Regions from separate parts of the Paenibacillus sp. FA6 genome, predicted to be linked through region 3. Evidence: riboswitches for the same ligand, from Rfam matches in the RefSeq annotation. Region 3 holds a riboswitch; each other region holds the start of a gene.
The links. A riboswitch is a leader RNA that binds a small molecule or an ion and turns the genes downstream of it on or off. The one in region 3 is predicted to bind cobalamin.
Positions count from the first base shown of each region.

Region 1: linked by a shared signal. The riboswitch ahead of ACP8HI_RS16850 (ABC transporter substrate-binding protein) and the one ahead of ACP8HI_RS19580 (anaerobic ribonucleoside triphosphate reductase) in region 3 are both predicted to bind cobalamin.
Region 2: linked by a shared signal. The riboswitch ahead of ACP8HI_RS02970 (S-layer homology domain-containing protein) and the one ahead of ACP8HI_RS19580 (anaerobic ribonucleoside triphosphate reductase) in region 3 are both predicted to bind cobalamin.

Region 1 covers NZ_CP188820.1:3,591,972-3,602,746, reverse strand. Annotated here, with positions in the region: gene ACP8HI_RS16890 (sugar ABC transporter substrate-binding protein) at 1-831, shown strand, start outside; gene ACP8HI_RS16885 (carbohydrate ABC transporter permease) at 935-1,822, shown strand; gene ACP8HI_RS16880 (carbohydrate ABC transporter permease) at 1,841-2,668, shown strand; gene ACP8HI_RS16875 (lipoate--protein ligase) at 2,827-3,828, opposite strand; gene cobD (threonine-phosphate decarboxylase CobD) at 4,182-5,273, shown strand; gene ACP8HI_RS16865 (adenosylcobinamide amidohydrolase) at 5,287-6,012, shown strand; gene cbiB (adenosylcobinamide-phosphate synthase CbiB) at 6,009-6,983, shown strand; gene ACP8HI_RS16855 (histidine phosphatase family protein) at 6,974-7,576, shown strand; cobalamin riboswitch at 7,710-7,873, shown strand; gene ACP8HI_RS16850 (ABC transporter substrate-binding protein) at 8,118-9,125, shown strand; gene ACP8HI_RS16845 (FecCD family ABC transporter permease) at 9,122-10,168, shown strand; gene ACP8HI_RS16840 (ABC transporter ATP-binding protein) at 10,165-10,775, shown strand, end outside.
Region 2 covers NZ_CP188820.1:646,767-657,541, forward strand. Annotated here, with positions in the region: gene ACP8HI_RS02955 (hypothetical protein) at 1-136, opposite strand, end outside; gene ACP8HI_RS02960 (DUF4127 family protein) at 700-2,466, shown strand; gene ACP8HI_RS02965 (uracil/xanthine transporter) at 2,819-4,117, shown strand; cobalamin riboswitch at 4,155-4,354, shown strand; gene ACP8HI_RS02970 (S-layer homology domain-containing protein) at 4,511-9,154, shown strand; gene ACP8HI_RS02975 (DUF4430 domain-containing protein) at 9,228-10,199, shown strand; gene ACP8HI_RS02980 (energy-coupling factor transporter transmembrane component T) at 10,199-10,775, shown strand, end outside.
Region 3 covers NZ_CP188820.1:4,257,824-4,268,598, forward strand. Annotated here, with positions in the region: gene ACP8HI_RS19555 (hypothetical protein) at 245-1,075, opposite strand; gene ACP8HI_RS19560 (PIG-L deacetylase family protein) at 1,219-1,719, opposite strand; gene ACP8HI_RS19565 (glycosyltransferase) at 1,706-2,812, opposite strand; tRNA gene ACP8HI_RS19570 (tRNA-Thr) at 3,158-3,228, opposite strand; gene ACP8HI_RS19575 (MTH1187 family thiamine-binding protein) at 3,313-3,615, opposite strand; cobalamin riboswitch at 3,817-4,080, shown strand; gene ACP8HI_RS19580 (anaerobic ribonucleoside triphosphate reductase) at 4,127-6,091, shown strand; gene nrdG (anaerobic ribonucleoside-triphosphate reductase activating protein) at 6,088-6,594, shown strand; gene ACP8HI_RS19590 (ribonucleoside-diphosphate reductase subunit alpha) at 6,636-8,969, shown strand; gene ACP8HI_RS19595 (ribonucleotide-diphosphate reductase subunit beta) at 9,337-10,368, shown strand; gene ACP8HI_RS19600 (hypothetical protein) at 10,454-10,775, opposite strand, start outside.

The sequences.
Region 1 (10,775 bases), 670 kb from region 3:
GTGGGTGTACCTTGGTATATCGATACTCGCGTGCTTTACTATCGTACAGACCTTTTGAAAGAAGTAGGTTATGATCAAGCACCAAAAACATGGGATGAAATGCTTGATGCTTCGAAGAAATTAGCTGCTCGTGGTGAAGGGAAGTACGGATTTGCTCTTGATGTTAAAGAACAATCTCTTGCCTTTATGTTAGCACGTCAGAATGGTTCCACATTGTTTGATGCAGACGGTAAACCGTTATTCAACCAACCGCCATTTGTGGATACAGTTAAATACATGCAACAATTCTTTACAGACAAATCTGCTCCAATGGATCTTGGTATCGACGCAGTTCAAGGATTCCGGGGCGATGGTATTACGCCGATGTTTATCAGTGGGCCTTGGATGGTTAATTTGATTCAAGAGCAAGCACCTGAGCTTGAAGGTAAATGGGCAACAGCGGTGTTACCTACGGGCAAAGAAAACAACTTCTCATCTCTTGGTGGAGCTAACATGTCCGTATTCCAATTCACAAAAAATCAAGAAGCATCTCTGAAATTTGTAGAGTTCATGGCGAAGCCAGAAATACAATTGAAGTGGATGGAATTAACGAAATCTCTTCCATCATCGCAAGAAGCTTGGAAAGATCCAGTTCTTCAAGATGATGCGAACTACAAAGTATTCGGTGAGCAATTAGCAACAGCTGTTCCAATGCCTTCTACGAAAACATTTGAAGAAACGGCACAAAGCTTCTTGAGCAGCTTTGAAAAAGTGTACCGTACACCAGGTATTGATATTCAAAAAGAAATGGACACTTTCAACAAGAAGGCTGAATCCATCATTAAGAAATAATAATAATAATAATAACGAACAATGAGGCTAACCCGCTAGAAATAGCTGGTTAGCATGCTCATTGTCTGTTTATTGGAACCTGAGTAAAGGAAGTGACTAGGGTATGAAAGGTTTCACATCAAGAAAGGCGCCTTACCTATTTATTGCACCAGCGATCATATTACTCGCAGTATTTTCGTTGCTACCTATCTTCGTGGCCCTGTTCATTAGCTTTACGGATATGGACTTGGCGGGATTAGCAGACTATTCGAATTTGAGCTTTGTTGGTATTAAGAACTATATTAATGTGCTCTCGGATCCTGTGTTCTTGAAGGCTATTTTTAATACGTTGTTTTACGTTATTATTGGCGTTCCGTTAGTTATTCTAACATCTCTTAGTGTAGCTTTATTGATTAACTTAGGTAAGTCTAAAATGTTTAAAGTATTTCGTGTTGTCTTTTATTTGCCTTCGGTTACGAACGTTGTAGCTGTGGCGGTTGTCTGGGCTTACTTGTACAATCCGGCATTTGGACTGTTTAATTACATTTTAGAATCTATGAATTTATCTGCAATTCCGTGGTTAACCGAACCGACGGTAGCTAAAATATCATTGATTCTCATGGCTCTCTGGAGAGCGGTAGGTCTAAATATGATTATCTTCATTGCAGCATTGCAAGGTATTCCAAGGTCCTTATATGAAGCAGCGGAATTAGATGGTGCGAATACTTGGCAGCAGGTTACGACAATTACGATTCCGATGTTGCGCTTTGCGATCTTCTTCGTATCCATTACGACGATGATCGGCTGGCTACAGTTCTTCGAAGAACCGTTCATCATGACCAAGGGTGGACCTCTGGATGGTACGATGTCAGCTGCATTGTTTATTTATAAAAATGGTTTCCAATTGAGTAACTTTGGATATGCTGCGGCCGGATCATTTATCTTATTTATCGCTGTCATTACGGTAACGTTAGTTCAATATAAAGCACAAAATAAAGAATCGGATTATTAAAAGAGTGGAGGTGAACCGATGAAAGGCAACAATAAAGATAAAATATTTCAGTGGAGTGCAGGAATCGTATTAGCGATCGGGGGTATCTTGTTTATACTTCCATTCATTTGGATGATCTTGTCATCCTTTAAGACGGAAAGTGAAGTTATCCTGATTCCGCCGACATTATGGCCGCTGGATATTACTTTTGAGAATTATAAAAATTTATTCGCCAATATGAATTTTGCTGTGTATTTGAAAAATACATTGATTATCGTCCTTTTTGCTTTCTTTGGGATGTTCCTAAATGCGATGGCGGGCTTTGGTTTTGCTAAGTATAATTTTAAATGGAAAAATAGTATTTTCTTCATGGTGTTGGCAACGATGATGATTCCTAGCCAAGTAACTATGATTCCAGTTTATTTGATCTTGAATAAAATGAATTTGACGAACACCATGTTGGGGATTGTATTGCCAGGTCTTGTAGGGGCATTTGGGATTTTTCTATTCCGTCAGTTTATGACGACCATTCCAGATGAAATTATTGAGGCGACACGACTTGATGGAGCTAGTGAGTTTAGAACCTTCATGCAAATTATACTTCCGGTTTCGAAGCCTATTCTTGCTGTACAAGCCATTCTTGCCTTTATCGGTGGATGGAATAGCTTCCTATGGCCATTAATTATGGCGAACGATGAAAGGTTATATACCTTGTCCGTCGGCCTCTCATTACTAAAAAGTCAGTACGGCGGGAATTTTGCCTTGCAGATGGCAGGTGCAACCTTTATGGTTATGCCAATTATCATCATCTTTATTATTTTCCAGAAAAGTATTATTGAGAACTACGCGACAACCGGTTTGAAATAATCTGGATTATTGAGATGATAAAACAAAAAAAGAATGGATAGAGAATCAGATGTATCTGATGAGCTCTATCCATTCTTTTATATTCTAAATGCAGAGTGTAGGGAGACTAACTCTTATGAACGGGAGGGGAAATCCGTATTCGTAGTGATCAATTTACACTATTCCTCCAGAAATACGAGCCCAACAAAATCGTCCATTTCAAGATTACCGAAGTAATGGTTTATATGAAGATCGGATAAAGCCTCACGCACTTCTGCTTCATCGTATCTTTTACCTCGTAATATATCCTCAATATCAGTCACATCACCAACGCCGAAGAAATCACCGTAAATTTTGATATCACGAATTCGCCCTTCATTAATGTCCATGCGCAGATCAATGATACCGACAGGGAACTTCTTCGAATGTTTAACGTTCGATTCAGGTGATATACCGTAGTTCCAATCCCAGTTCTGATAATGTTCCTTGGAAATTCGATTGATCTGCTCCCAATCTTCTTCTTTTAGGTGGTATTGGGGCACATCTTGTGCATCCATTCCGAATATCGAACGAAGTAGCTCAGCACGGAATTCTTCAATCGTCATAGTGTTTTCCATAAGATCACTGATGTTGGCTACGCGACTACGTACGGATTTGGTACTCTTGGATTTGAATTTCTCTGGATTCACGTTGAGAGAGGCTTGGACATTGTCTAAGTTTAGGTTGAACATCAGCGTACCATGACTGAACATCCGGCCTCGAGAAGAGAATTGGGCGTTACCAGATATCTTCTGTTCGCCAACCTGTATGTCGTTGCGCCCCGTGAGTTCAGCGTTTATCCCCATTTTTTGCAGAGCATCAATAACAGGTTGGGTGAATTTCAAGAAGTTGTGGAATGAACGACCATCATCTTTCGTAATAAAGCTGAAATTAAGGTTACCTAGATCGTGATATACCGCACCCCCGCCGGAGAGACGACGTACGATTTGTACATTGTTCTCTTTGCAATACTCTTGGTTAATCTCTTCAATAGTATTCTGATGTTTACCAATAATAATAGAAGGTTGATTAATATAGAAAAGCAAATAGCTTTCGTCCATTGAAAGATGTTTTAAAGCGTACTCTTCTATGGCTAAGTTAATAGCAGGATCATGAATTCCTTGGTTATCGATGAATAGCATAGTTTACTCTACTCCTCCACTTGTCTAAGGTATGTAATGTTATTGAATCTTGTATAATTAGGAGTTCAAAAAGTCAGCTTTTCAGCACCGAGAAGATTGGATGAAGATAGGGAGTGAGGAGCGGAGCGTAGGCAGTACCTACGTGAGCACCGGAAGGACCGGCTGAATTCAATATTCGATGTCGAATACGCCTCTTGCTATACTTCGTGATCAAAAGATGTCTTTTTGAACAACCTCTATAATTGTAAACTATAAGTGGATTAGAAACAAAGGAAGGTTGAATTGACGCAAAGGAAGAGCCTAAGCAATAATGGAGCTATCAATGGTAAATTAAAGACAGAGGGGTAATAAGGATGCTAGAACGTTATGGTCATGGAGGAGATTTAGAAAGTGCCGCGAAGGCTTATGGAAAAGATGAAGGTGCATTCCTCGACTTCAGTGCCAACATCAATCCGTTGGGGCCGCCTCAACAAGTACTGAAGCAATTGGAGGGAGCGTTATCATCTATTATCCGTTATCCTGACCCCGGTCATAGGAAATTCAAAACTATTCTTGGGCGTAAGCTGAGTGTTGACGAAGACAACATCTGTGTTGGGAATGGTGCAGCTGAATGTATGTCACTTATTCTGCTCGGACTTCAGCCACAGAAGGTTGGTATTATCGAACCGTGTTTCTCTGAGTATCGGCAATTATCGGAACAATTTAATGCGGAAGTATATTCGGTACGGGGAAGACAGGATAAAGATTGGAAAGCAACGATGGAAGACATAGGACAATTGATACAGCAAGTGGATCTGCTATTCATTGGTCAACCTAACAACCCGAATGGTGTGCAATATACGCTTGGGGATCTGAGGATGTTAGCTGAGATAGCTGAGCAATTCAACACCTATCTGGTCGTAGATGAAGCCTTCATAGATTTCATTCCGAAGCAACAACAGGCGTCTTTGTTGTCGGATCTTAATCGTTATCCTCGTACATTGCTTGTGCGATCAATGACGAAGTTCTATGCGATTCCAGGTTTGAGGTTAGGCTATACATTGGCACATCCGGATATCGTCAGATCTATGAAGAGCAAGCAGGTGACGTGGAGCGTGAATGGACTAGCGTTGTTAGCGGGCGAAGCAGCATTGGATAGCGATGAAGAATTCGAGCGTAGTACGATGGAACTGATAGCTACTGAGCGATTAGTGCTTGTCGAAGCACTTACACAGTTAGGATGTAAAGTGAGTCCAGGAGAAGCAAATTTCTTGTTGGTAGAGCTTCCTAATCCATGGCGTGCGATAGATATGCAGCGTGAACTTGGCCTGCGGGGGATATTAATTCGTAGTTGTGCGATGTATGCTGGGCTGGAAGAAGGGCATATTCGAATCGCTGTCAAAGACTCGAAAGCTAATCGGTTATTTCTAGCGGAGATACAGAATGTGATGGAGATAGTGATATAAGAATAGGAGAATAATGATGACAACACCTTTTGTAAATGATGAAAACAACGTGTATCAATCTACGCTCTGGCCCGGTCTAACCCTTACCCGACAAGAGCGCCATTTGTTACTCCATTGCCCAAGCCCTGTGGATAGTCTTAGTAGTGCAATATATGGGGGAGGTATAGGGAAGATCGATCGAATAGCTAATATCTATGTAGATCGGTTCTATAACTGTGCTAATCCAGAAAAAGATGTCGCGGAATTGTTTCAGAATTGGGGTTATCCTCAGGAAACGACTGCAGGATTGTTGACGGCTGTTCGGTTGGAACATGCTGCAGTTCTGGAAGAGAACGGCAAAGACGCATCCTTGTTCTGTTGTACAACAGCGGGAGTATCGAACGGTGCACGTGCTGGATCTGAACGCACTACGTTCCCAGTCTATCAACCCGGAACGATCAATATTATGCTCATGATTGACGCGAAGTTGACGCAAGCAGCGATGGTGAATGCTATCATGACAGCTGTGGAAGCGAAGACAGCAGCACTAGGGGATCTGGGTATTCGGGACGCCGAGAATGGGTTGGTCGCTACGGGAACTACGACGGATGCTATTGTGCTAGGTGTCAGCCAATCCTCTTCCTATTCTATAGAACATCGCTACTGTGGAACGGCCACTGATCTGGGAGCTGCTATTGGAAGAGTGGTTTATGGCGCGGTACAAGAGAGCCTGCGGGCTGCAGGAGTGAAGCCGTCATGATGGGATGGGCCATATTCATTCTATGGGCTGCTTACATATTAGATTTGATCATTGGAGATCCACGTTGGCTACCCCACCCTGTGATCGGTATGGGTAATAGTATCAAACGGATAGAGAAGATGATTCGTAATCATGTCTCTCATCCGGAGAATTTGAAAAAAGCCGGAATTCTACTCCCAATCATGATAGTGGGCGGTTCGCTGCTTATAACGTGGGCATTGTTGAGAGGCCTTTATATGATTCATCCGTGGCTTGCAGTGGGAGCTGAAATCGTATTAATTGCTACGACGATTGCTACGAAAGGACTTAAGGATGCGGGTATGGAGGTGTATAACCACCTTGACCGAGGGGATCTACCTGCTGCGAGGCAAGCACTTGGCATGATTGTTGGACGTGACACAGACCATTTGGAAGAGCCTGAGATTGTTCGCGGAACAGTCGAGACCGTCGCAGAGAATATTGTTGATGCCATTGTGTCACCGTTGTTCTATGCACTTATTGGAGGAGCCCCACTGGCGATGGCTTATCGTGCTGTGAATACATTAGATTCCATGGTTGGTTACAAGAATGATAAATATATCAACTTAGGATGGGCTTCGGCCCGATTGGATGATGCCGCTAATTTCATTCCAGCTCGAATAACAGGGGTACTATTGGTCGTTAGTAGTTGGCTTATGCGTCTTGATTATAAAAGGTCATATCGCACCATAAGACATGACGCCCGTCTCCATCCGAGTCCTAATAGTGGATTTCCTGAATCAGCTGTAGCTGGAGCTCTAGGTATCCGGCTCGGGGGTGAGAATACGTATCACGGTGATGTATCTTTTCGCGCCTATATGGGTGAGTTCTTACGTCCAATGGCTAAGGGGGATATTAAGTCAACCATACGGTTGATGCTAGTCGCATCGCTGTTATTCCTCGTGTTATGTATTATTGCTATATGGGGTTGGGGTGGAACATTATGGAGTTAGAATTGGTATGTATTCGGCATGGCAGAACGCAGTGGAACAGGGACAAACGTTATTTGGGACATACGGATATAGGAATACTCGAAGAGTCACAGTTGGAGCTTTTGTCAGTGAAAGAAGCCCTTAAAGAAAGGGTGTTCCAAAAGGTATTCTGCAGTGATCTGAAGAGATGTAGGGAAACGTTAGATTTGATATATCCTACTTCAGCTGATCAGGTGGCTTTTGATAAACGTTTGCGAGAGATGGATTTCGGAGATTGGGAGGGGCAGACCTACGATCAGTTAAAGCATTCTGATATGTATAGAGAATGGCTGGACAATCCTCAAACGGTGACTCCGCCAGGAGGAGAATCTTGGGGATGTTTTCAGCAGAGACTGGTGGACTTTATGGACAGTTTGGTGTGTATTATGAAAGAAGAAGATAACGACAACCCTATGCGTTCTATACTGCTTGTTACACATGGTGGGGTCATCAGACAACTCGCCACGATGACGATTCCTGACTTGATGTTCTGGGATTTCACCGTTGATCCGGGAAGCTTGTTATCGTTGAAGCTTACGATGTATGAGGGGCAATGGGTAGGACGCTTAAAATGACCCAATATTTAGAGGATGTTCAAAAATCCGACTTTTTGAACTCGAACTATAAGGTCTTGTTAACAATTGGTTTGTAAGGTATCTCTTTTTGATCTATAATTTTGAATAGAGAAGCAAGAACTGTGCTTAAATGAATATAATAACCTTATAAGGTCTAGGAATGTAGAAGCTGAAATAATTGCTTTTAACTCTAGTTAAAGGGGAAGCCGGTGTGAATCCGGCACGGTCCCGCCACTGTGAATCAGGAATGTTAGCTAACCTGTGAGTCAGGAGACCTGCCTTATGAGAAGTACGACGATCCTTCGAGGAAAGGGTTACGTTTGGCTTGTGGAAGTGCCTGTGATTTATTTTAGGTACATAACATACGGCATCTATAGTAGTAACATATGATGCCTGTACAGACGTAATCCCTGGTTCTTTCTAGAAATAGAGGATCAGGGTTTTTGCTATGCGTATATCCTTTCGAAAAGGGGATTCATTGAAATAACAAGGAAAGCATCTCGCACATGATGGAATAAGAAGATAGAGGAGAGAAATAATAATGAAACAAATTTGGAAGAATTGGACCACAGGGGCTTTAGCGCTCATACTCGTACTATCACTTGCGGCTTGTGGAAGTAACAATGAACCGAAGCAAGTAACAGGGCAAGCACCAACACCTACAGAACAAGTCACTCCACCCGTAGAACAGGCAAATGAATTGAGAACGGAATATCCACTAACCGTAGCGGATGCGACAGGTGAAACATTTACATTTACAGAGGCTCCGAAGCAGATTGTATCTATTTCCCCAGCCGAGACGGAAGCCTTGTTCGCGCTAGGATTAGATGATCAAGTTGTTGGAGTATCTGATTATGATGATTATCCAGAAGCTGTGACAACGAAGCCCAAAATGGGTGGTCTGTACAATCCAAACGAGGAAGCGATTATTGCGGCACAACCAGATCTTGTCCTTACAGGTATTTCTATGAGTGTAGAAGCTACTGAGAAGCTGCGTGGTCTAGGAATTACGATCTTCAAGACAGATCCGAAATCGGTGGATGATGTCATTGCAAATATTGAATTGTATGGTCAGATTACAGATCATCAAGCAGAAGCGAAGATCGTTACAGAAAAAATGAAACAAGAGCGAGATGAAGTGACAGAAGCGGTTAAATCACTTACTCCTGATCAGAAAAAGAAAGTATATATTGAGTTTTCCCTAGGCTGGACGGTAGGTAGTGGAGAGTTTATGGACGAGTTAATCACCCTAGCTGGCGGAGTTAACGTTGCCGGAGATATGGTGGGTTGGAATGAAATCAGTGAAGAGAAAATCATTAATGATAATCCTGATGTCATTCTGTACTCCAAGAATGTCATTGATGAGAATACAAAGGAAACATTAGACCAGATTATTAAAGCTCGCAGTGGCTGGAATAAAATTACAGCGGTTAAGAATGATGCTATTCATGCATTAGATGATAACCTGCTTAGCCGTCCGGGTCCACGGGTGACAGAAGGTCTTAAAGTCATTGCAAATGCTATTTATCCTGAACTTATGAAGCCATGAGTAAAAAACTGGCTGGGTATGGAGGACTTGGGGTAATCTTGCTTATCGTGAGCTTCCTGCTCTGCCTTGGAATGGGGGCTGTGGAGCTCCCTATCAAGGATATTATAGGGATTCTATTGCACCGATTACCTTGGGCTGGTGATGCGATCACTCCAACATGGAGTCCTGCATATGAACAGATACTGCTTAAGGTGCGATTGCCTAGAATTATACTAGGTATGCTGGTTGGCGCGGCACTTGCAGTTGCTGGTTCTGGATTTCAGGGAGTATTGCGTAATCCCCTAGCTGACCCATTTACGCTTGGAGTATCTTCTGGGTCTTCTGTTGGTGCGGCTGTTATTATTTTTTTCGGAATGCAGTATTCACTTGTAGGTGCTTGGACTCTTCCTTTGGTTGCTTTCTTAACTGGCATATTGACTCTTTGGGGAGTCCTATCTTTAGCACGCGATGGAGGTAAGATCCCCACAAATAGTCTGATCTTATCCGGTGTTGTTATGCAATCATTTCTAGGTGCAATCGTATCCTTCTTAACTGTGATGTCGAAGCAGACGATTAATGAGATCATGTTCTGGACGATGGGGGGACTTAGTTTCCGCGGATGGTCATATACACTTATGCTGTTGCCATACGTATTGGTTGGATTTGTTGTTATTTGGGGTAGTGCACGTTCTTTGAATTTAATGGCACTTGGCGAACGTCAGGCTGCGCATATGGGTCTTCATGTGGAGCGACTTAAGCTGAGAACATTGATCATATCCACCTTGCTTACAGCAGCGGCTGTATCCGTATCCGGTGTGATTGGATTTGTAGGACTCGTTATTCCTCATATCATTAGATTGATTACCGGACCTGATTATCGACTTATCGTTCCATTATCAGCACTTGGGGGCGCGATCTTCACCATGTGGTGTGATACCGTTGCGCGTTCACTTCTTGCTCCTACGGAAATTCCGCTTGGAGTTGTTACAGCATTCATAGGTGCGCCGTTCTTTGCTTATTTGCTGTACCGTAATAAGAAGCAGAGGAACGGAGGTATGATATGATCGAGGTGACAAAGGTATCCAAAAAATATGGTGAATTCTCCGCACTTCGAGATGTAGATTGGTCGATACGAGAAGGTGAGTGGTGGGGCATCATCGGTCCTAATGGGAGTGGTAAATCAACACTTCTCCAACTAATATCTGGAGTCGATAAGGTCAGTAGCGGGGAACTTATGATTCAGGGACGTCATGTCTCGGACTATAGTCGACGGGAGCTATCTCAGATGTTAGCCGTACTCCAGCAAGATGGTCTTCCTGCGATTCATTATCCGGTTCGAGATATTATAGAAATGGGTAGATACCCATTTCAAGACTGGCTCGGACGAGATCGGGGTAATAATTCTGCAACCATTATTGATGACATCATGTCCAGATTACAACTGATTGATCTAAGTGATCGCCCATTGGATGAACTCAGTGGTGGACAAAGGCAACGTGTCGCATTGGGTAAAGTGATGGCACAGGAGCCACGTATTTTATTGCTAGATGAACCGACAACATATTTGGATATTTACTATCAGCTTCAGTTCATGGAAATGGTTTCTACCTGGCGCAAAGAGACAGGGATTACGGTTATTGCGGTACTCCATGATTTGAATTTGGCAGCTCA
Region 2 (10,775 bases), 2.4 Mb from region 3:
TGCTTAGTCGAAGGATGTCCTCTTTAAACAATTCAATGAGTTCCAACATGGACTCATGATCATCTTGTTTCGCCGAATGAAGTAAGTCTAGGAATTCACTGTCTGGGATAATTTCTGTATCATTTTTCGCTTCCATTTATTCACCGCCTGTTGGCTCATTTTTAGTTGACGAGCGACTTCGGATTCTGTCTGATCTTGTATATAGAGTTTATACAGAATGATCTTTCCATATGGAGGTAAAGTGTCTATGAGCTGTTGAACCAATATTTTGTTTTCAGTGGAGGTAGTGAAGTTGGGTGTAGCAGGCTCTATTCCATAGAAAGAACATTCCCGTTTATTAATGACTTTAGCTCGATATTGTAACCTCCATGCAATACGATAAACCTCTGTTTTGTAACGTTCATAAACACTCTGTTGTGTCTCAAATGCCAATTAAATCTCTCCCCTTCTGTGTGGTCTATATCTATAGGGAAACTCCAAGTGCATTTCCACAATCGTAATGAGAACATACGTTCTATACATTGTACCATATTTTAGTGATGATTAGTTGTGAATTTGAATTGAAGAACCAACGGACGCAGGCAACTAAATCTATTAAACGTACAGAAAAGAAAAATAGTGAGTCGATTATTGTAAAAGAATATACTTGTCGGTTGTTTTTTTGAACCGTGAATTACCTATATAAGTGAAGGCACAAACATGAAAGAAAAGAAATGGAATGAACTTATGTGCCTATCACTACTGAATGGGGTTGTTAATATGAAAAAAGTTCTGTATGTACCACTTGATGACCGTCCGGTAAACTTGGATGATGTCATCGTACTGGGGAGATCGGCTGGAATTGAGGTCATTACGCCACGTATTAAGGATATTAAGAACCGTCTAGACTCACAAAAAACAAATTCGGGAACGACGCTCCTAAGCACATCTTCACCCACCTTTGGAACAACGTCGAACATTCGCCAATTCATTCTCAATAACGCATCATCTGTTGACGGGTTCATTATTTCGACGGATATGCTTGCTTATGGTGGACTAATCGGAAGCAGACGTCTTCGTGCAAGCAGCGGAGGGACATATCCGAACTACGATGTTGCTACAACAAATCTGTTAGACGTTATTCGCGAAATCAAGCAATGCTATCCGAGTAAACCTGTCTATGTTCTGGACACCATCATGCGGTTGGCTACGTCAGCATATGTTGAGGGTCAGAATTATGATGCTTATACGGAGTCCCGTAACTTTAACCAACAGCCTCGAAAAAGTTTTTCTGATTTCAATGACATTTTGAACGGCTATAATACAAAAACAGACAACACGACTTTTGAAGATTCGGTCTACTTCAACAAGGAGCAATATTATAATGCACGAAGCCATAAATTTAAATCGAACTATTATATCCTGGATCAACTTGCCCGGTTAGATTATATTGACTTTCTGGCGATTGGTGTTGATGATTCATCTACCCAAGGGGTGCAGGCAAATGAAATTTCCTTTATTGAAGGACGCATCAATGATTGGCTTGGAGGCGGTACTGAAGGGCAGAATCCTGACCGTGCTATTATTCTTCCTGACGCAGACGGATTGGGTCATTCGCTCATGGCTCGCATGGCGAACCAGTTGTATCGCTGCGGAGAAAAACCGCGTTACATGGTACAATACTATGGGCCAAATGGTTCAACGATCATTAACCCATACGAGTATATGACCGTGCATCAAAATATTCAGCATCACATTGAAATAATTGGCGGTGAATTTGTCACAAGTGGTTCGTATGACCTGGAAATTATCGCAATTACGGACGCTAACGAAGTATCCAGTGCGGTGAGTCGTATTCAATCTAATGGTAAGAACCGTATCCCGACCATCGCAATTGATTTTGTGGCCAACGGTGCGGCTAATGGAACGGTAACAGGGGCATTACTCGACAGTCCATTCACAGGAGGTCTTCTTGGATACAGCGCGTGGAATACTGCGGGGAATAAAATCGGGATTGCACTTGGAATGGGACAGGCACGGTACGCATATTTGGTAACGGAAACGCATTCCGCAGCCCTAAAGAAGGCAGTGAATGCGCATGGGTCGCTTTTGTTCAAACGTTTCTTGAAAGACTATTACTATAAAGCTGTGGCCATTGCCGAAATCCGAACCTTTTCGAGAGAACATACGCTGTATACGAATGTTCTTTATCCGGATCAAAATATGGGTCTTTTCAACTCGACGAGTGACTACAACCATATGATTATCCTTCTGAGAGATCGGATGCAGACTTACACAAACACCCTTGCAGGGAAAAGTGCCTTCCGGATCGGCTCTTCGACGAATGCTTGCAATGTACGCCAAATCAGCGGGTCAACGTGGTTATTTTCAGAATATTTTAGCGCATCACTTGCGTATGCAAATCCTGATTATATTTGGGAGCGTGTATTTGAAATTACCTTAAGCCCTAAGGTTACATTGGAATGATAAGGTTGATTTAATATAATACCAAGTCAGAACCAAAGGCTGGAACCACAAAAATGGGTGGTCAGCCTTTGGTTTTTTTGGCAGATTGTATTAAGACCAATTAGATTGTACAGATTTCCATTTTGCAAGTTTAAGAGCATGTGGTTATAATGAAATGTTAAAAGGATTTTGCAGTTACTGATATTATGCACAATACATAGCTTCTAAGTGGTAAGCTTCGATAATACGAGAAAGCATAGACTGCATACCTTGCGAGGGGCGGTCTATTTGTTAAGCTTAGCTGACTTTGTTGTTGTGATATCATCAGATCAACAGAAATAGAGATTTTACTAATATAAAGGATAGGGTGAGTATGAAGGAAATTACTTCTCGAGTAACGATATTTGCATCGATACAATGGGTGTTTTTCATTTTTGCTAACATTGTCGTTGTGCCGATTTCAATCGGTTTAGCTTTTGATTTACCTCCCCATGAGGTGGCTACAATTCTACGAAGTTCGCTAATTGTGACAGGTGTCGCGTGTATTTTGCAGGGCTTAATTGGGCATCGGTTTCCCTTGATGGAAGGTCATTCCGGTGTCATGTGGGCTTTAATTCTTAACTTATGCTTATCTGCTCCTACACTTGGACTTAGTCTGGTCGAAATCGGAGGGGGAATTGCTACAGGAATGCTGCTTGCCGGGGCTCTAATTATGATATTGGCTGCCTGTAATGCGATTCCTTTTATTCGTAAGATATTCGGCCCAATGGTGATGAACGTATTTTTGTTACTGTTAACGTTTCAGCTCGCTTTTATTTTTTTTAAAGGTATGTTGACAGTGAATGAAGATGGGACATTGGATTTGCCGATCACATTGTTTTCATTAGGAATTGCTATCTTTGTAGCTCTCTTAAAAATTAAAGGAAGTAAGAACATAGGAAACTTTTCATTATTAATCGGCATCGTCGTAGGATGGAGCCTTTATGCTATGTTCTTTCCAACTGCAAACTCCCTAAGTGGGAACGAAGTTGGTGTTTTTTCGATATTTCCACTGGGCAGTCCAAATTTACAATTTGGGATTATCACTATTACTTTTTTAGGCTGTTTTATTAATATGAGCAATACGATCGCATCTCTTCAAGCAGCTTCTAAACTATTAAATGAAAAGGCTTCAACGAGTCAATATCGAAACTCCCTTTTCTTAACAGGTGCATATTGTATGGTAGCATCGTTATTCGGGCTTGTGTCTTACGCACCGTTTGCTTCTTCTATCGGATTTTTGGAAAGTACGCAAATCTTTCATCGAAAGCCATTCTTTATTGGAGGAGCACTTATTATCATTCTAGGAATCATTCCGTCCCTTGGGGTAATGCTGGCAACACTCCCGATCTCAGTGGGGAACGCAGTACTATTTATTGCCTATCTTCAGTTGTTGGGAACTTCTTTTAAAAGTTTAAAGGGATACACATTTGATTCGATCACTATTCATAGGGTTGCAGCACCAGTTCTCATAGGGGTAAGTCTGATGTCAATAGATGTTAAGCTATTCGCTAATCTACCTGCTGTTGTACAACCCATAATTAGTAATGGATTCATCATGGGAGTCCTTATTTCTCTGATCATGGAGACTACCATTAAATGGGGAGATATTGACAAGAAAATATTAACATGACAAAAGAAGATATATTAGATATGATGATGACCAAGATAATAAAATAAGAAAAACAGGTGCCGATGTTTTCGTTCGATAGACTGAACGATGAATTGGTTAAAAGGGAAGTGGGTGACAATCCCACGCGGTCCCGCCGCTGTAATAGAGGAGTCCTTGCAAGAAACCACTGGGAAACTGGGAAGGTTGTAGGGATGATGATACTTGAGCCAGAATACCTGCCTGTTTTGATATACCTTAACTCTACGATGGATAGGAAGGTGTTTTTTAGTGCACGCTAATCAGCTGTTTACTCTATTAAACCCCTTAACTATGTCATGTTGAGGGGTTTTTTTATTGTGTTGGTGTCATCACGTTTTTTACTATGAGCAAGAGAATGAGAGGAAGTTTGTACAAATGAGAAATAATAGATTCATAGCTTGGTTACTTGTTGTAAGTGTATTTTTGTCCATGTTTTCAACTAGTTTGACTGTGTCATATGCGGATGTAATAAAATCTGTACCACAAGTACATACGAATATGGAAGAGGAAGATACAGAAAGTCCAATTATTGTAGTAGAAGGACTAGTAAATAATGAGGAAGTAACAGAAAGGGAATTTGGTTTTAAAGTAACGGTCACAGACCATGTATATCATGATATAACGCCAGAGGTTAGGTTAAATGGCGTTGTCATATCAGCCTCAAATGAGGAATACAAAGTTTCTCTAGATGCTGGCGATAATATAGTTATAATAACTGCAATAGACGGAGCAGGAAATAAGGCAGAGGAAACTCTAGTCGTCCATTACAAAGAAGTCTTCAACAAAGTAAGATCCACCGATGTAATAAAGGAACAGTTAGATAAGAATCTTACTTTTCTTGTTCAAACCGTAGATAATCCGACATTTGGAACGATTAGCGGAGAGTGGTCGATTCTATCACTAGCAAGAGCCAATTATCCTGTGCCTAGTAACTATTACGAAACTTACTATAGCAATGTAGTAAATAAAGTAATTGAATTAAGTTCAAATAAAAACAACAATGGTCATCTTGATAAAAATAAAAGTACAGAACATTCAAGAGTAATACTGGGACTCGGTTCCATTGGCAAAGATATAAGTGATGTCGGTGGGTACGATTTAAAGAAATCTCTAGCTGATTTTAATTATCTTCTAAGACAAGGTATTAATGGTCCTATCTTTGCTCTTATCGGACTTGATAGTAAGAACTACGAAGTACCACAAGTGCAAGGCGTGACCGTTCAAACAACGAGAGAAATGCTCATACAATATATTTTGAATGCAGAAATAAAGAAGGGTACTGATGCTGCAGCAGGATGGGCATTAGGCAGTGGGGGCCCAGATCCCGATATAACGGCAATGGCACTACAAGGACTTACGCCATATTATACAACGAACACGGATGTAGGAGCTGCAGTTGATCGGGCAATTACTTGGTTATCACAAGCTCAAAAGGACGATGGTAGTTATGCAAGTACGGGTAATTTTGCGGGCTTGGGTAGTAGCAACACTGAAAGTACTGCACAAGTTGTTGTAGCTTTAACCGGATTGGGTATCGATCCACATACAGATTCAAGATTTATCAAAAATGGAAAGTCAGCTATCGATGCTTTACTTACCTTTGCTTTACCTGAAGGTGGCTTTAAGCATATTGCATCAGGGCAAGTAGATGGAATGGCTACGGATCAAGGTACGTATGCACTTGTTGCTTATGATCGATTTGTAGATGGTAAAAACCGTCTTTATGATATGACTGATGAAGTACCAGAAGTACCAGAAGTACCAGAGTCACCAAAAGAAATAGAAGTAACCTTGCCATCTGGCGATCAACCAGAAGTTGTCATTCCAGAAGATGAGCTAGATTATATCATTCCTATCCATCTAGAGGATAGCAACAAAGAAATCACATTAGAAATCCCAGCTGATAAGAATTCGACGGTTAGTGTTAATTTGCCTGTGAACAGCAGTTTACCTGAATTAAAGGCTACGAAGGGGAATGTATCCTTAGTTATTCCGAAGGGTTCACAAGTGACAAGTGGTGATGCATCTGCACTTGAATTAATGACATCTAAAGATAAAACTGATGCGGCATTAATAAATAAAGTGAACGGGATTGTTCCTGAGGGTGAGAAGCTGGATAACATTATTCAAGCGTTCTCCATGGGCGGCAATACAAGGATAGAGTTTAGCCAATTTATTACGTTAACCTTTGCGGGGATGAGCGGTAAGGAAGCTGCTTATATCCAAGGTGGGTCCATTCATGCGATTCACAAATATGCTGGTGATTCAGAAGGGCTAAATAGTAGCAATAATGAGTACGCCTATGACAGTGGAAATGACTTAATCGTCAAAACAAACCACTTTACTGATTTCATAGCGTATACTTCCAGCGTAATAGAAACGCCTGGCGGTGACGGTGATGGAGGGAATACCGGCGGTGGAACCGTTCCTGTTCCTCAACCCAAACAATATGTGACGCTTTCAGTCGATAAGCTAACCATCAACAAAGATTATGTGGTTACACCTACAAGTGTGGAAATACAATCTGGTGATACAGCATGGACAGTATTAAAAAGAATGCTTGATAGCAGAAGTATCAGCTACGATTATATATGGACTGAAAAATACGGGAGCGTATATGTAGAATCTATAGCTGGTGATGGAGAATTTGACCACGGTAGCGGTAGTGGCTGGATGTATAATGTCAACGGTTGGTACCCCAACTATGGAGCAAGTAAGTATACTCTAAGTGATGGCGATACGCTACAATGGCGTTACACTACTGATCTAGGTGCTGACTTAGGAGAAGACCTGAGTAAGTATGAGAAGACTCCAGATGGTTCTATATCGATGGGTCAAGGAATCGTCATTCATCCGGATGATAAAACACCTGTCATCAATGTTCCAAAGGATATTCAAAAGGATTACACCTTGAATATAGCGAAGGAACTGAAAAACACAATTAATATCACAATTAACATCCCGGATGTTACATCAAAAGTATTCCTTACTCTAAAAGATGTCATAAGCAATATACCCATGATCACAGTTACAAAAGGGGATATTTCACTTGTTATTGAGAAAGGTACCCAATTAAAAAGCGGAAATACAAACATAGAGCTGATTACAACAATGGCTCCGAATGATACTAAAATTCAAGAGTTAATCAAAGACGGTCTAAGCAGCAATGATAAGTTTGTTGAAATTAACCAAGCCTTCATTATGGGTAATACAGCGAGTTCGGTTGTATTTGATAAGCCGCTCACCTTAACCTTTAAGGGTGGAAAAGGGCAGCATCTAGGGTTTATTGAATCCAATAAATTTACACCTATTAAGATTTATGAAACAGAACAAATAGGCTTACAGGAAACAAAAGGAAATGATAAGAAAACCTATGCTTTTGTTAACGGTAACGATTTAATTGTAAAAACAAACCATTTCACTACTTTCGTTTCCTACACTGTAGGTAAAGCTGATGTAACAACCAAAGTTGATTCGGTAAATAATGTTGATTTGAAAAAAATGTATACAGATGCTGATGCCATCTCGTCTTGGGCGTATAAGGCTATTGGTGAAGCTACGAAAAATGGATTTATCCAAGGTAACAATGGTAAATTCAATCCGAAGTCTAACATTACAAGAGCAGAGTTCACCAAAGTGTTGGTTACTGTTCTAGGGCTTAATATTCAAACGGACAAGGTCATTAACTTTAAGGATGTTGCTGCGGATGATTGGTTCTATCCTTATGTTAATGCTGCGTATAAAGCAGGATTCATTACGGGCTTTAATGATGAATTTAGTCCGAACGATACAATAACTCGTGAGCAAATGGCAGCAACGATCATAAGAGCGCTGGGTATTCAACCTACCAAGCTTACTACTGTCATGAAAGATAGCGATAAGGTATCCGCTTGGGCTAGAACAGATGTAGAGACGATTGTCGCGCTTGAATTAATGTTGGGTAGTGATGGTCAATTTAAACCTAAAGATTCAGTCACAAGAGAGATGGCAGCAGTAATCGCTACTCGGGCCTACGATTATAAGAATAGAAATAAAGTAACCGTTGAAAATGACGTGAAAGTTGAAAATGTAAGTAAAGTAGAGAACAAAGAGGTTAAGAAAACGATTCAAGAAACAGCAGTCTTTTTGCAAAAGGCAATTACTGATCCAGTTATAGCTAGTGTTGGCGGTGATTGGACTGTATTCGGGTTAGCACGTTCGGAAGTATACGTTCCAGATGCCTATTATGCTAAATACTATGCCAATGTTGAGAAGATACTGAAAGAGAAGTCAGGGAAACTGCACAGTGTAAAATATACGGAATACGATAGAGTTATTTTGGCATTAACTTCAATGGGCAAAGGAATTGACAATGTAGCGGGATATAACTTACGGGAACCTCTCGCGGATTTTGATACTTTAATCAAACAAGGCATTAATGGACCGATCTTTGCACTTATCGCATTGGATAGTAATCATTATGAAATACCGATCGATAAAGGTGTAAAGACACAGACAACTAGAGAGATGCTGATTGATTTCATTGTGAAAAGAGAGATTAGCGGAGGTGGATGGGCATTAGGGAATAACGCTTCTCAACCAGACCCAGATATTACCGGAATGGCTATTCAAGGTCTTACGCCGTACTATTCAACAAATCCAAATGTGAAAGCTGCCGTGGATCGAGGGGTTGTATGGTTATCCAAAGCTCAGAAAGCGGATGGCGGTTATGCAAGTTGGGAATCCGCTAACTCTGAGAGCGTTGCTCAGGTTATAGTAGCTTTGACTAGCCTTGGCATAGATCCACACAATGACGCTAGATTTATTAAAAATGGAAAGTCACCTATGGATGCCTTACTGAGCTTCGCTGCAGTAGATGGAGGATTCTATCACATTAAGCAAGGTGGGACAGATAATGGTGGTGCAAAACCAGGAGAAGTTGATCTTATGGCTACAGATCAGGCTATGTATGCACTTGTAGCCTACGATCGATTTATAAAAGGACACACACGTCTGTATGACATGACAGATGTTAAATAGCAAATCATTTGGAGAACTAAGCAAGGGTAGATATTGTGCCCTTGCTTAGTTATTTAAGGTGGGGAATTAGCAAATGAATAACAAAAGATGGTTAACAGCTTTATTGATCATAAGCGTACTGGCTATCGCATTCTTTTGGGGTGGGGATGTTCAGAAGAACTCGACGAAGCTTGTTGAAGTTAACTCTGAGACTGAGGTTGGAGGTATAAGCGAGGTAGCTTCTCCTCAAAATATGGAGTCCCAGCTAGACGAAGAGGCTAATAGTCCAGCGGATACAATAACAACAATAGAATCGGATGGAAACGCAACGAAGCTAGAAACAGAAGATTCACAGGACTTACCTAAGTCAGAAGATACACCAGCAGAAATAGAAAAATTAGCTGAAAAAATAGAAAAAGAGGAAACGAAAACTACGCTAGAAACAGAAAAAGCAGTAGAGACAGACAAACCAGTAAGTAAAGTAGAAGAGTCAGAAAAGGCCGTCTCAAAACAGCCTGCAGTGACTCCGAAACCAAAAGTAGATAATCAGGAAACTAAAAAAGACAAGTATTTGACCGATCCCATACCGAAGGGGAAACCTAAACCTGTGGAGTGGCAGGATGCAACGATAAACAAAAGTGAAGAATTAACCATCACCTTGTCTGTATCAGCAAAAACGATCTTGAATAATATGGATCAATTTAATAAGGATAAGCTTGAAGTACTGCCAGCGGACGGGATTATTTATAAAGCCCAAACGGTAACCTTTTATGAGGGAGAGTCCGTGTTTGATGTGTTACTAAGAGAGATGAAGAACAATAAAATTCATATGGAATTCTCGATGACACCGATCTACAACAGTAATTATATTGAAGGTATTAACAATCTATATGAATTCGACTGTGGAGAATTGAGCGGTTGGATGTATAAGGTCAATGGATGGTTTCCCAACTACGGCAGTAGTCGTTATGTACTCAAAGACGGGGATATCGTGGACTGGGTATACACATGTGATTTAGGTCGAGATATAGGTGGAGATACGGTAGTAACGGGGGCCGGGCAGTAATGAGAGATTCTTTTACTACCTTTCATCCGATTATTAATTTCGGTTATTTCGTCATGGTGTTGGTGTTTAGTATGGTGTTTATGCATCCGATCTTTCAAGTTATTGCCCTTATCAGCGCGGTTGTTTATTCCGTTATGTTAAAAGGAAAACGTGCTATGATATTTAATTTACTATATATGTTACCGCTACTATTGTTCATGGCAGCTATGAATCCTGTTTTTAATCATGCGGGTATTACGATTCTGTTCTATCTAAACAATGGGAACCCCATTACGCTTGAATCGATTCTTTTTGGAGTGGCAGCAGCGTGTATGTTTGTGACAGTTATTATATGGTTCTCTTGTTATAACGTCGTGATGACTTCAGATAAGTTTATTTATATTTTCGGGAAAATACTACCTGCATTATCATTGATCTTTTCAATGGTTCTTCGATTCGTACCGAGGTATATAACACAAATAAAGGTGATCTCCAATGCTCAGAAATGTATAGGCAGAGATGTGTCTCAGGGGAAATTACTAGAGAGGGCTCGGAATGGGATTACCATTCTCTCTATAATGACCACTTGGGCATTGG
Region 3 (10,775 bases):
CCTACTGTAAAGGTGACTCAACCCCTTCCTAGAGCGAAATAAGGAGTGTCTAGACCAATGATAGCGATTAAAAAATCAAATACCTCCTCCCTGCTCATTGATGCTCCCTATATATCGTTTTCTTATAAATACATTAATATATCCCTATTATTCCAATACAAAAAAGGCCCCCACGAAATGGGTGACCTTATCTGAATTTATACCTAACTTCATGACTATCTGGACCCTAACTAATTCAAATAGATTAAGGACTTTCCACCGTAATAGATCCCACATCGGAGGTCAGTGTTATCAATGGTCCACCGCCATTCATATCACTTTCCCCTTTGGGCGCTCCAACGACTCGACCGACATCGCTGCTCACTTTTAAACTATATTGAAGTGTCTCTGCGAGTATTGCCTTGATACTACCGACATCCGTTTTTGCTATGAGAGTGCTCTCGCTATCCATTTGATTAATTCCAAGTTGAAGACTACCTACATCTGACGTTATCTTGGACTCCCCTTGGATTTGAGCACCTTCGATATAAATCGTGCCCACATCACTACGAATATCATAGATCCCCTGTAGATTATGGAGTTTAATTCTGCCCACATCACTTTGGATCTTGTAGCGATTCACTGAATCTGGAAGTTCCACCTTATAATCGATGCTGAATTGTGAGAACCCGTATTCCTTCTTTACCCACTTCCACATATCCGTCTTCTCGTTACCCTTAGGGTGTGTGGTAATCTCCAATTGATCTCCTCGTGTAACTACAGAGATTTCAGTATTGTCGATAATTTCCTGATATTTGGATTCACGTGATGGCTTATTAGGAAATGAGAACGTTGCGCTCACCGTCATCTGATCATCCGTGGTCGCTGTTACCTCGATGCTGCCTACCTCATTTTCCAACAGTAGATCCGATGCAGAACCTATCTCTTGTGTGAGCGATATCTCTTTATGAATACCATCGTTCTTTAATTCCTCAGCCCAATCCGAGATCGAATCCTCAAATTTATTGGTGCATCCAGCCAGTATTATTATCGAAACGACTGCCACCATCATGATTGACCTATGTTTTCCGCGCATATAAAGTAACTCCCCCAATTCAGTGATCTTGATTTATTCATCATACAATATTAGGAAACTAATAACACCAGTCCACGGACTAGTGGTGTACTCGACTTGAGGCGGGGGAGGCAATCATATCATTATTCTATCGAATTCATTCCTTAGCGTACTTTCTTAATTTCTTCAAACTGAATATATTTCTTCAACCATTTAATATCTTGACTCTTAAAGCATTTGAGTATTTCTCTTTTCTTCGCTAATATATCGTCATCTAATTTTATATCTGAAGTATGAAACACATAAATATCTTTCTCTATTAATTCATGAACTAGTTTCGATAAAACTTGATGCTGCGTGTGACCATATTCTCCCTCTAGGTTATGAGTTACAACTTTGTCGAATGGTTGCCTTGCTAACACCTCTTCCAAATCTGACTTTAAACGAGACTGGTCAAAATCACCGCCCCATTTGTCCTCGTACTTCCATATTTCATACTCTGCATCTACCTTTTTCATTACTTTCTTGAATTCCTTGCATCTTACCTTGTTGTCACCGTTTGTCACACAAATGACCTTCCACCCCTTTTCTTGTATCAGCTGAGCTCCGCCAAAAATAGTTTCATCATCCGGATGTGCAACAATCATTAACTTATTGTAAGTCATAGCCCTCCTCCTTTCGTATGCTCTTCTTGTATATTTTGCATATATCATTGGATACAACGGAAATTTCAAAGATTTGTTCGGCCTGTTGTCTCAGCCCTTTGCTACCAAGTAAATTCGGGTTTTCCAAGAGCAATGCATCTTTCACAGCGTTTGTAATATTAGCTTGGTTCAAGGGAAGAAGCATTTTATGATCACAAAAGTAATACTGCATTGCCTTATCAAAATTATCTAATGTTACCAATCCGAAGGTTCCAGCTGCACCGATAGCTATTACTGGTCGCTCACAAAATATGGCTTCCAAAGCAACTCTTCCAGTTCCCACAACATAATTACTTATTGAATACAAATCAGGCATATCCAATCGATTCCCTATATACTGGATGCGATTTGATTTGATTGTTTCGTTAATACGCGTTTTTATTTTTTCGGTCTTCATACCGTCACCGGCAATAAGAAGATGCATGTCTGGAAACTCTTTAAGCAATTTATTTTCACATGCCTTTAACAACAGCTTGCATATCTCATATTTCTCATCTTCCAGTCTGCTGGCGTACAGTAAAACTCTAGATTTTTCAGGGATATTTAATTTTTCCTTGAGATCTGATTTCTTTACAGCAAATTCATTCATATCAATCCCATTTGGGACATGGATCGAATAGATACCTTTATTTCCCAACCATTTCTGAACAGGTATACTGACACTAATAAAAGTAGGTTTAATTGAGCATTTATTGATTGCCTCGTGCAATATCGAGTTATCGTAGTAAGTTCCGTGAATCGTATAAATCATCGGAATATTTAACTTTTGAGATAATTGTACCGCATATCTGGCACTACTCTCCAAATGAGCGTGGATCAAGTTTATTCCTTTGGTTCGTGTCCATTCAACAAATTCTTCCTTATTTTTTTTATAATTATAGACTTCACATGACAGCATTCTAAATTTATTTTCCAAAGGCCCTGCGTCCCCTGCTACAAAAACTGATACTCCTTGTTTTAATAATTCTTTTGTAAGAGAAAGAACATGCGTCTCTGTTCCACCTATGTCAAAGGCATCCAAAATCATAAGCACTCTTACATCTTTATCATCCAACTTCTTCACCCCATTCTTTTTGAAGAATTTCTTTTATATTCTTCTATTATTAAATGGTAAGAAACAAGATTCGAAACGGCTTATAACTAAACTCTTAAAAAATATGTTTTAAATTAAGAAAAACGCCTGTCGGCGTCTTTGGTACAAGAGTTATTATCAGGGGCGGAATGCATCTTTCTTCTCTTGGAGTAGGGGTTAGACTTCCCTCTTTTTCCTCCGGTTTCGATCTTTTTCGAATTAACTTCAACACAATAAGTTCCACGAAAAAAATTATACTTTCTAATCTAGCAAAAGAAGCGCGGATTCTCAAATATGAGAATCCGCGCCACATAAGGTCTTGCAGGATGCTGGTGAAGGGAATTGAACCCCCGGCCTACGCATTACGAATGTGTTGCTCACCCCTGAGCTACACCAGCATAAATAGCATCTTTCCTTCAGAAAACCATTATTTCAACTCTAATCTACCAAAAAACAATGGTCACTCTTTGGCAGATTTGAGATTACTTTAATTTTTCTTGAACCGACTGTATTTTCTGTGCACTAGAGGATGCCTTATCCCGACGATCATCCAGTTTAACAGACGTAGAGACTCTCTCTGCCCCCGATAGAAATGGAGATTCATGCAATGCGGCAATAGCACTCCATACTAATTCAAGAGGCCCTTCAATGATGGTACTCATCGATGTTAATTGATACGTTATTCCCTGCTGATCTTTCAGAACTCGCTGCATATCCGCAACATAAGCACTTAGACTTGTTGTTTGCGTTCCTATCGGAATGACTGTCACTTCTGCAATCGCCATGTTTATTTCCTCCTCTTACATTTCTTGATCTATTGTAACCATTTCACATTCTTTTCGCAAAATATAACACAAATATTTTATTCTTTCTCGCAAACGCAAGTCATAGAAGGCTTGGCAGGGTTTTCATGATTTTTTCATGAGAATCTTTCATTAATACTTGTTTACAAACACCATATATTGAGTTAGATTTATATAGCGCCACTAAATATAGTGAAAACAGGTGATTCGGCTCGTACATCAAATCCGGATCTTAAAAGGGAAGTATGGTGCAATTCCATCACGGTCCCGCCACTGTAACCCAAGAATCGAGCTGCATATTGCAGTCGAATAGGCACAGCCATTGCCACTGTGAGCACAAGCTTATGGGAAGGCGCTAGTTGCCGAATAAACGAACTCCATCTATATATGGAGCACGAATCCGTTTGCTTGGGAAGTCAGGAGACCTGCCTGTTCGACATACACAATAAATCCTACGGTGAAATAGGAAGGGTGGAATATAATAATGGTACTTATGGAATCTAGAAGTAGCTTCTCCTTGGAAGAAAAGATGCTACATGAGGTATCAGGTTTTGGCCACGATATTACAGAGAGTCTAAATGTAGAAATGCTACGTGAGAATGCCAATCTGAATGGGGAAAGCTTTTCAGGGAAAATAGGGAAATTCGGCAGTGAATATGCTAAATGGTACGCAAGATATTACATAATCCCCAAACAACTCATGGCTGCCGTGGATCATAATGATTTATATGTACATGATCTTGATCAATACGCGGTAGGTAGCACGAATTGTATCTTCATTCCATTCGACAAACTTCTATCTCGGGGCTTCAGTACAGGAAGTGGCAGTGTTCGCACACCACAATCCATTTCAACTGCGATGGCCTTAGTTGCGATAATATTTCAATGTCAGCAAAATTCTCAATACGGCGGCGTTTCCGGGAGCAAACTGGATCATGATTTAGCTCCATATGTCGCCAAGTCATTTGCGAAACATTTTCAAAAAGGGGTACACTACTTTAATGAGACTTCTGTGGTCGAAGAGTGTAACATCCATCTAGGTAACCTATCGTTACCCAACTCTCATCCACGTTCTTATTCTTTTGCTATGCAAGAAACTAGGTCAGAATGCCTTCAAGCTGCTGAGAGCTTAATCCATAACCTAAATACGATGTCCAGCCGCGCTGGAGGTCAGATTCCATTCACCAGCATCAATTATGGGACATGCACCTCACTTGAAGGTCAAATGATCATTGATAGTTTACTTAGCGCAACCATGAACGGGCTTGGATGTGGCGAAACACCTGTATTCCCCATTCAAATCTTCAAATGCAAACGTAGTATCAATCAGTCGCCAGGGGATCCTAACTATGATCTTTTCTTGAAGGCGGTTGAATGCTCAACGAAACGATTGTATCCTAATTTCGCCAACATAGATGCTCCCTTCAACCTACAGTATTATGATCCAGCAGATCCCAATACTGAATTCGCTACGATGGGTTGCCGTACTCGTGTGCTTGCCGATCGACATGGTCGCAACCGTTTGTCTGGTAAAGGTAACTTATCCTTCAATACGATTAATCTTGTTAAGTTGGGTATCAAACACGGTGTAGTTAATGGCAATATCAAGCCTAATGAGGATGGATTCCAACAAGATCTCTATCATTTCCTAGATATCGCACTTGATGGACTATTACACCGTTACAAAATCCAATCTCGCCAACCTGCCAAAGCCTCGGACTTTATGATGCGTGAAGGGGTCTGGGAAGGCGGAGAACTGCTAGGTCCTGACGACTCCGTAGAAGAATGCTTGAAGCACGGTAGCCTGTCCATAGGTTTCATCGGTCTGGGTGAATGCATGAAGGCTATGTATGGTAAACATCACGCTGAAAGTGATGTAGTATATACCAAAGCCTTGGAACTCATCTCCTCCATGCGTCGCTACTGTGATCTGAAGAGTGAAGAACATGATCTTAACATCACGTTGATGGCTACACCAGCTGAAGGTCTGTCAGGCAAGTTCACGAAAAAAGATCGAGAAGTATTCGGGTCCATTCCAGGCGTAACGGACCGCGAATACTACACTAATTCTTTTCACGTACCGGTGTATTATAACCTGCCAGCTGCGCGGAAGATTTCACTTGAAGCCCCTTTTCATGAATTGTGCAATGCAGGAGCTATCTCTTATATTGAATTAGATGGAAATGTGCGTAGTAACCAGACTGCTTTTCTCAAAATAGTTCAGTTTGCATTATCACAAAATATTGGCTATTTCAGCATTAACCATCCTATTGATCGTTGTAGCGCTTGCCATTACGAAGGCATTATCGGGGATACCTGCCCACACTGTGGAACAAAGGAAATCGACGTGCCCATGTATCGCCTGCGTCGAGTGACCGGTTACCTAACGGGTGATTACCAGACTCGCTTTAATGCGGCCAAGCAAGCCGAGGTACGCGATCGGGTCAAACACAGATGAATATTTGTGGCTACTATCCTGAATCCATTAATGAAGGTGATGGCCTGCGGGCCGTCATCTTTCTTAGTGGTTGTCGTCACCGATGCCCCGGTTGTTTCAATCCAGCAACGTGGAACTTCAACTACGGAGAACCTTTTACGGAACAACGTCAACAAGAGATCATTACTGAAATGGCTAATAACCCCCTACTTGAAGGGTTGACGCTAGCTGGGGGGGATCCTTTCTTCTCAGCAGATGAGGCAGCTGATTTCATTGATAAGGTTCGGGCAACTCTTCCTAACTTCTCCGTATGGATCTATACCGGCTATATATATGAGGATCTCATTGCTTCCGTTCACTCAGCGGAATACCATCTGCTCCAGAAATGCCAAGTCGTCATCGATGGTCCTTTTGTACAATCTTTAAAGAATACCAGTCTCCCCTTTCGCGGGAGTTCAAATCAGCGTATTATAGACATTCAAGCAAGTTTAGATTTCAACGATGCTATAATGTTGCAAATTTAATTATCAAAAATTGAAATACTCATGTTGAAAGGAAGACATTCATGCCACATTCCGTAGTAAAACCGAATAACCGCCAGCTCGCTTTTGATGAGAAGCGTCTCTCCATCTATACTGATCGCCTTCTTGAAGGATTGGACATGCTTAATAAGGATCAATTGATCCGCGGTGTATTAGCCAAGCTCCGTCGAGATGAAGTCACAGGAGAAGATGTTAGCAATGCCTTTACAATGTCTGCCTTAGAATTAGTTACGAAAGAGGAGCCTAACTGGAAGTTTGCCGCAGCTCGTTCTCTACTAACTACTTTATATAAAAAAGCTGCTCATCACCGCCGTTATAAATCGTATGCCGATGAGCCTTATGGCGCCCTTTACCCATTGATCACGGATTTGATACACAAAGGTATATACAGAGAAGAATTACTTGAATACTATACGAAAGAACAGATCGAAGAACTCGGTGAGCTCATAGATTATAAACGTGATCTTTTATTCGATTACATTGGTCTCTTAACTCTTACAGAACGCTACCTTACGACAGATTTCGATGGACATATCATGGAGCTTCCACAGGAACGTTACATGGTCATTGCCATGTTCCTTATGCATAAAGAACCCGCTGAGAGACGCATGGAGCTTGTGAAGGAATCCTATTGGGCTATGAGCAATTTATATATGACTGCTGCTACCCCTACGATGTCTAACGCTGGTAAAAAGGTTGCCGGACAGCTCTCAAGTTGCTTCATCGACACCGTTGATGATTCTTTGGAAGGCATCTTCGACTCTAACACCGATACGGCCCGTCTTAGTAAAATGGGCGGTGGAATTGGTGTCTACCTCGGCAAGGTAAGAGCACGTGGATCAGATATTCGCGGACATAAGAACACGAGCTCAGGTGTCATTCCTTGGATCCGTCAGCTCAACAATACCGCCGTCAGCGTAGACCAATTAGGTACTCGTAAAGGTGCCATCGCAGTCTATATCGATGTGTTCCATAAGGATATTCTCGCGTTTCTTGACCTCAAATTAAATAATGGTGATGAGCGTATGAGAGCACATGACGTATTCCACGGAATTTGTATTCCCGACCTATTCATGAGCGCTGTGGAGAATCGCGGAATGTGGAATCTATTCTGTCCTCATGAAGTCAAGAAGGTCATGGGCTGGAAAGATAGCAACGGTCGTCCACTTGGACTTGAAGATTTCTATGACGAAACCCTTGGTCAAGGTTCCTTCAGTGATAAATATGCCGAAGCGATTGATCATCCATTATTGTCCCGTATTACCGTTCCGGCGATCGATATTATGAAGCGTGTTATGAAGTCGCAGCTAGAAACAGGTACGCCATATATGTTCTACCGTGATACGGTAAACCGGGCTAACCCGAATAGTGCACATGGTATGGTGTATTCCTCCAACCTATGTACGGAAATTATGCAGAATCAATCGGCAACGGTTGTGGAAAAAGAAGAACTCGTTACTAAGGACGGACAAACGAGAATTATCATCTCGAAAATTCCTGGTGATTTCGTCGTTTGTAACTTGAACTCCATTCACTTGGCTCGTGCTGTTCCAGCCGGTGTATTGGATCGTCTCGTTCCCATTCAAGTACGGATGCTTGATAATGTCATCGATATTAATAATATTGAAGTGCTTCAAGCTCAATATACCAATAGTCAATATCGCGCCATCGGCTTAGGAACCTTCGGACTTCATCACTTACTAGCTCTCGAAGGTATTCGCTGGGAATCCGATGAGGCCGTCACATATAACGATAATCTTTATGAGAAAATCAACTACCTGCTCGTTCGTTCTAGTATGGAACTTTCCAAGGAAAAGGGTCATTATCCGAAATTTAAGGGCTCTGATTGGGAAAGTGGTCAATACTTTACACAACGTGGCTACACAGATGGTCAACATGAAGGTCAATATGTAACGACTTCACAGTGGCAGGAATTGCAACAAGATGTACAACAGAACGGCGTACGGAACGCTTGGATGTTCGCCATTGCACCTAATGGTTCCACTTCCATTATCGCCGGCTCCACAGCCAGCATCGATCCATTGTATGAATTGCTTTCTTATGAAGAGAAAACGACTTATAAGATTGCTAACCCAGCACCGGATCTATCTGATAAGACGATCTGGTTCTATAAAACAGCGTTTAATATAGATCAACATTGGTCCATCAATATGGCCGCTGCCCGTCAGCGTCATGTAGATCAAGGCCAAAGCTTCAATCTGTATGTTCGCCCTGATATTAAAGCGACTGATTTCTTATCGCTGCATCTTCATGCTTGGAGTTCCGGTATGAAAACAACTTACTATGTACGTAGCCGGGCGTTGACGATTGATGAATGTGAGAGCTGCAGTTCCTAAGTTTCGAAGCCTTCCAAACCACTTTCGATCCCTCCCAAACCCTCCCTTCCAAGGGAGGGCCCCAAGGGCTCTGCCCTCTGGACACCCGAAACTCTTTGGCGGAGTGAGGGGATTGGGCTCTTATGTGTGAGGATCGTTTCGTGCTAGGAGCGCTTATCGTCCCCCCCTGTTCGCTTCGCGAATGCGTTACGGGGGACCCGCTTCACTACGAGTGAAGTGAAGTAGCTCTTACTTCGCGAGCTACATGTCCTGTTTGCTCCGCAAATGCGGGAGTGCATAGAACAAACCAGAATTAACTTCCTGTTTGCTCCGCAAATGCGGGAGTGCATTAATAAAAGTATTTTTTTATAAAAGGAGTAATACAATTATGAAATTGCAACAAATTTTCAATACTGAGGCACCAAACCAATCTACACGGATTATCGAGGGCGAATGCTCAGGTATTCTGAACTGGAACGATATTCGTATGCCTCATATGTATAAATTATATAAGGTCCTATTGTTAAATCACTGGATTGCAGATGAAATTCCTATGTCCAAGGATGCACAACAATTTGCAAGATTGGATCCTGAAGAGCAACGCATCTTCAAAATTAACATTTCACTTCTTGCTGTGTTGGATTCCATGCAGACGATGTTTGTAGGGGATGTTAAGAGATATTTCACAGATTCTTCATTAGAAGCCATCTCGGCTATTATTGGTCAACAAGAAGTTGTGCATAATCAATCGTATTCGTATGTACTTTCTTCTATTGTCTCCGATCAGGAACAGAAGGAAATATTTGAATATTGGAAGCATGATCCAGTCCTTCTGGAACGCAATCGCTTTATTTCAGATATTTATCAAACCTTCCGGGATGAGCAGTCTCCACAAACGTTCTTCCACGCTATGGTAGCTGATTTGATTTTAGAGGGAATTTTCTTCTATAGTACGTTTGCTTTCTTCTATAACTTGGCTCGCGATCAGAAAATGATGGGTACTAGCCAAATGATCTCTTATATTCAACGTGATGAGAATCAGCACTGTTATTTCTTTGCTGAGGTGTTTAAGCAGCTTCTTCTTGACTTCCCAGAGCTTAACACGAAAGAAAACATCGCTTATGTGTACAAAACTATTGATAAGGCTGTTCAATTAGAGACAAATTGGGCGCATTATACTCTAAGTAATATTCCTGGTATCGATCTCAACGAGCTTGAGAATTATATTAAATATACAGCGAATAAACGTCTTACTTTAATGGGTATGGATAAAGCTTATGAAGGTGTAGATGTGAACTGTATGCCTTGGATTAAGCCTTTCTCCGATGATGCGTTGAATTCAACGAAGACAGATTTCTTCGAAGCGAAATCTCGTAACTACGGTAAAGTGGGCGACGATAACGGGTTTGACGATCTGTAATAAGTATGATCAATTAAATACAACGAAAAGGGAAGTGGCCTACAAGCCACCTCCCCTTTTTTTTCACATACATAAATATATCTTGTTATTCATCCGCCAAGAAGCCATTGTCAAGATCTTTAAGTACTTTCCATTCGTTATCCTCTTTCACGATCGTCATATGTCCTGTTTTGGTGACTACACTATGGCCTCGAGACGAGGTCAGTTCTGAGGGGCTTAGTTCAATGTCTATGCTGTAGCGAAAAGAGAATGTATCCTTTTCCATATTGTCTTGTTCCATATTTTCAAATTTAATTTTCTTTACCTGCGTATTTAGTTTATTCTTACGTGCATACTGTGAAGCTATCCCACTTTGTCTGTTGGCTACAAATGCTATATATCCCTTTTCCGTTAAGAATGGCTTGTAT